2 regions of the Bradyrhizobium sp. USDA 4510 genome follow, and region 1 is predicted to be linked to the other one. Evidence: riboswitches for the same ligand, from Rfam matches in the RefSeq annotation. Region 1 holds a riboswitch; the other holds the start of a gene.
What was found. Region 1 has a riboswitch for S-adenosylmethionine ahead of metX (homoserine O-acetyltransferase MetX). Riboswitches for the same ligand answer to the same signal wherever they lie in the genome.

Region 1 (2,392 bases):
CGCGCCTTGCCTGCGGCCAGCAGGAAGGCACGGGAGATCTCGAGGAATTCGGGCACGTCGAGCAGGAAGGCGTCGTGCCCCTTGTCGGTCTCGATCTCGGCGAACGACACCCGCGCGCTCGACGCGTTCAGCGCATGCACCAGCGCGCGCGATTCCGAGGTCGGAAACAGCCAGTCGCTGGTGAACGACACCACGCAGAACCGCGTTTGGATGCCGGTGAACGCCTTCGCCAGCACGCCGTTGTGGTCGGCGGCGATGTCGAAATAGTCCATCGCGCGGGTCAGATAGAGATAGGAGTTGGCATCGAAGCGCTCGACAAAGGACGAGCCCTGGTAGCGCAGATAGCTCTCGACCTGGAAATCCGCATCGAACGAGAAGGTCGGCAGCTCGCGGTCCTGCATCCGCCGTCCGAACTTGCGGTGCAGCGCGGCGTCCGAGAGATAGGTGATGTGCGCGGCCATCCGCGCCACCGCCAATCCGCGGTGCGGATGGGTGTCCTCGTCGACATAGCGGCCGCCGCGCCAGTCCGGATCGGCCATCACGGCCTGGCGGCCGAGCTCGTGGAACGCGATGTTCTGCGCCGAGTGGCGCGTCGAGCAGGCGATCGCGAGCGTCGAGAACACGCGCTCCGGATAGGCCGCGGTCCATTGCAGGACCTGCATGCCGCCCATCGAGCCGCCGACCACGCAGAACAGCGTCGTGATGCCGAGACGATCGATCAGCATCGCCTGCGCACGCACCATGTCGGGGATGGTGATGATCGGGAAATCGAGTCCCCACACCTTGCCGGTCGCGGGGTTCAACGACGCAGGGCCGGTCGAGCCCATGCAGCCGCCGATCACATTGGAGCAGATGATGAAGTACTTGTCGGGATCGATCGGCCGGCCGATGCCGACCATGGTCTCCCACCAGCCGGGCTTGCCAGTGACGGGATGGATGTTGTTGACATGCTGATCGCCGGTCAGCGCGTGGCAGACCAAGATCGCGTTGGAGCGGTCGGCATTGAGCTCGCCATAGGTCTGGTAGGCGATCTGGAATGGTGCGAGATCGACGCCGCAATCGAGCTTGAGCGGCTGGTCCATCCCGAACTTCGCCACCAATGACGACGGATGGTCGGCCTCATGGGCGCGATCATCGCTCGGGGTTTGTGGGCTCGGTATCGGACGCACGTTGCTCATCTAGGCGACCCTGCCTCCGCGCGGGAGGGCTCGACGGACCTCAGGCCAATAAAAAACCCGGCCTGAACAAAGGTTCGGCCGGGAGCTGATAAGGTCCCCGGCCTGTTTAGCGAGTTGTTTAACGTGGCTGCAAGCCGGCCGGCTCAAATGACCACGGGACGCAGGGAACGTAGTCCCCACGCCCCCCGCCGTCAAGACAGCCCTGCCCACGGCCAATTGGTTAACCGAATGCGCAAGGCACGCCTGCGACGTTTCTCTTTGCTTTCGCTGCCCGTCTTTCCTAATCAGGGACCCTGTCCGACGCGGCACCGGGCCGCCCCGACGACAAGGTTTGAGAGCATGTCCAACCCACCCCCGTCGCCGCCCTCGCTGCAGGATCTGCGCAAGGAGATCGATGCGATCGACGAGCAGGTACACCGCCTGCTGATGGCGCGCGGCGACATCATCGACCGCCTGATCCAGGTCAAGAAGACCCAGGAGGTCGGCTCGGCATTCCGCCCGGCACGCGAGGCCAGCATGATGCGCGAGCTGGTGCGGCGTCATCGCGGCATCCTGCCGCTCGACACCATCGAGAGCATCTGGCGCGTCATCATCTCGACCTTCACCTATGTGCAGGCGCCGTTCGCGGTGCATGCCGATGTTTCGGTCGGCGAGTCGGCCATGCGCGACTCGGCGCGGTTTCACTTCGGCTTCGTGGTGCCTTACGTGTCGCATTTCAGCGCACAGGCCGCGGTCGAGGCGGTGGCGAAGTCGAAGGGCGACCTCGCGCTGGTCTCCGCGATCGCAAGCCGTACGCCGTGGTGGAATGCGCTCGAGGCCAGTGGCGCGCCGAAGATCATCGCGCGGCTGCCGTTCCTCGAACGCGCCGACCATCCCGCCGCGCTGCCGGTGTTCGTGATCTCGCGGGTCGCCGACGACGCCATGGTCACCGAAGTGCAGACCTGGAGCGTGCGCGTCTCCGGCTGGAACGCCGATGTCGCCCGGGCGCTTGCGCCGCTCGCCGAGATCGTCGCGGTCCCCGACACCGCTTTCGACGGCGCGGCGCTCCTGGTCTCGGTCACCGGACACGATTTCGAGGCCATCAAGCTCGCCCTGATCAAGGCCGGCGCCTCGGTCCGCTCGTCGGCCCTCGTCGGCAGCCACGCAACGCGCTATACGGTGCCCTCTAACGGATCGGCCAGGACCTGAAGTAAGAGCCAGCCGCCCGTCCAGGC
Region 2 (2,392 bases), 1.9 Mb from region 1:
CGGGCCTTGATCGGCTCCCAGAAGTCGTCGACAGCATAGCCGCCGCGGCGATCGACATCGACCACGCCGGTATGGCGCTTGGCGCGATAGCCGACGAAGCCGCCCGAGCTCTCGCCGGAGAGATCGACCGAGAGCGCGACGCCATGGGTGAGATCGGCATTGGCGGCGTCGACCAGCCGCTCGGCGGCATGCAGCGCATCGAGCTCGTCGGCGGTCAGCGTCGCCTCGCCGATCCGGAAGCGGACCTGGCTGAGCCGCGAACCCTCGCGCAGCAGCACGGGAAACGTCTTCGGGCTGATCTCGGCATAGAGCGGGCCGTGATAGCCGGCGCCGATCATGTCGAAGCGGCGGGTGCCGTCGGCGATCACGCGGGTGAAGACGTCGAGCCGTCCGGTCGAGCTCTTCGGGTTGGCCGCGGCCACGATCTCCGGCGGCAGCGCCAGGCTCTCCAACAGCGGCACGATGTAGACGCAGTTGGTCTCCAGCACCGCGCCGTCGGACAGATCGATCTCGTGCAGCTTCAGCTCGTCGATCCGCTCGGCGACGGTGGCATCGGGCCCCGGCAGGAAGCTGGCGCGGACGCGGTAGGCGATGTCGCCGAGGCGGAGATCGAGGCTGGCCGGCTGGATCTGGCTCTCGACGAAGTCATAGGCGGGCAGAATGAGGCCGGCCTCCGCCATCTCCGCGATCATGCGGTCGGGCAGGATTCCGTTGGATTCATCTTCCAGCGTGAACGACACGATGCGGTCCCTCGGCGATCCCTCGAGATGGCCCAAAAATCATACTCCAGGCGGCCATCAAGCCCCAAAATATGGGCTTTTACGGGTTATCCGATGACCGTCTTGACGGAAAGGGCGCGAGGGAATATCAGCTGCACTTATCCCGTGGTGATTTGAGCCGGCCGGCTTGCAGCCACGTTAAATAAGTCGCTAAACAGGCCGGGGACAGTGTGATCCCGGCTTGTGGAGGTTGCTCCAGGCCGGTTTTTTTGTGGCCATTCTCCAGGGGAAATGGCCACCTCGGAGGTCACATGTCTGAATCTGAAACCACGGCCCGCTTTCGTCCCGAAACCCGTCTCGTCCATGGCGGTACGCTGCGCTCGCAATTCGGGGAGACGTCGGAAGGGCTGTTTCTCACCCAGGGCTACGTCTACGACACCGCCGAGCAATGCGAGGCGCGCTTCAAGGGCCAGGACCCCGGCTTCATCTATTCGCGCTATTCCAACCCGACCATTGCGATGTTCGAGCGCCGCATGATCGAGCTCGAGGGCGCGGAAGCCGCGCGCTCGACCGCGACCGGCATGGCCGCGGTGACCACCGCGATCCTCGCCCCGCTGAAGGCCGGCGATCATGTGGTGGCCTCGAAGGCCCTGTTCGGCTCCTGCCTCTACGTGGTGCAGGACCTGTTGCCGCGCTACGGCATCGAGACGACGCTGGTCGACGGCCTCGACCTCGACCAGTGGCAGCGCGCGTTGCGGCCGCACACCAAGACCTTCTTCCTGGAGAGCCCGACCAATCCGACGCTCGACGTGCTCGACATCGGCGCGATCGCAGAGATCGCGCATAGCGGCGGCGCCCGGCTGATCGTCGACAACGTGTTTGCGACGCCGATCTGGCAGAGCCCGCTGTCGCTCGGCGCCGACGTCGTGGTCTATTCCGCAACCAAGCATATCGACGGCCAGGGCCGCTGCCTCGGCGGCGTCATCCTGTCGTCGGAGGCCTTCATCGCCGAGCACATCCACAATTTCATGCGCCAGACCGGGCCGTCGCTGTCGCCGTTCAACGCCTGGGTGCTGCTGAAGGGGCTGGAGACGCTCGGCGTGCGCGTCCGCGCCCAGACCGAGAACGCGGCGAAGATCGCCGAGGCGCTGGCCAAGCATCCGAAGATCACGCGGCTGGTCTATCCGGGCCGCCCCGACCATCCGCAGGCCGAGACGGTGAAGAAGCAGATGGGCGCCGGCTCGACACTGGTCGGCTTCGAGGTGAAGGACGGCAAGGCTGGCGCCTTCCGCTGCCTCAACGCGCTGAAGATCTCGCGCATCTCCAACAATCTCGGCGACGCCAAGAGCCTCGTCACGCATCCCGCGACCACGACGCATCAGCGCCTGGCGCCGGAGGCCCGCGCCGAACTTGGTATCAGCGAAGGTTTCATTCGCTTCTCGGCCGGGCTCGAGCATCCCGACGACCTGATCGAGGATTTTGAGCGCGCGCTGGAGCAGGTTTGAAGCAACGCGTCATGGCCGGGCTTGCCCGGCCATGACGGCTTCTCTTGAAGATTAAGTCGCAGCCGTCGTGACGCCGCCGTCGACCACGATGGTCTGGCCGGTCATGAACGTCGAGGCATCGGAGGCGAGATAGGCCACGGCGCCGGCGATCTCGTCGGGCTCGCCGAT

Region 2: another riboswitch for S-adenosylmethionine. It lies ahead of ACVMDN_RS41140 (O-succinylhomoserine sulfhydrylase); the one in region 1 lies ahead of metX (homoserine O-acetyltransferase MetX).

The regions. Positions count from the first base shown of each region.
Region 1 covers NZ_JBSSBT010000001.1:7,013,221-7,015,612, forward strand. Annotated here, with positions in the region: gene metX (homoserine O-acetyltransferase MetX) at 1-1,178, opposite strand, end outside; SAM riboswitch at 1,264-1,343, opposite strand; gene ACVMDN_RS32770 (chorismate mutase) at 1,518-2,366, shown strand.
Region 2 covers NZ_JBSSBT010000001.1:8,870,391-8,872,782, reverse strand. Annotated here, with positions in the region: gene ACVMDN_RS41145 (2'-deoxycytidine 5'-triphosphate deaminase) at 1-740, opposite strand, end outside; SAM riboswitch at 875-954, shown strand; gene ACVMDN_RS41140 (O-succinylhomoserine sulfhydrylase) at 1,031-2,224, shown strand; gene ACVMDN_RS41135 (SDR family NAD(P)-dependent oxidoreductase) at 2,276-2,392, opposite strand, start outside.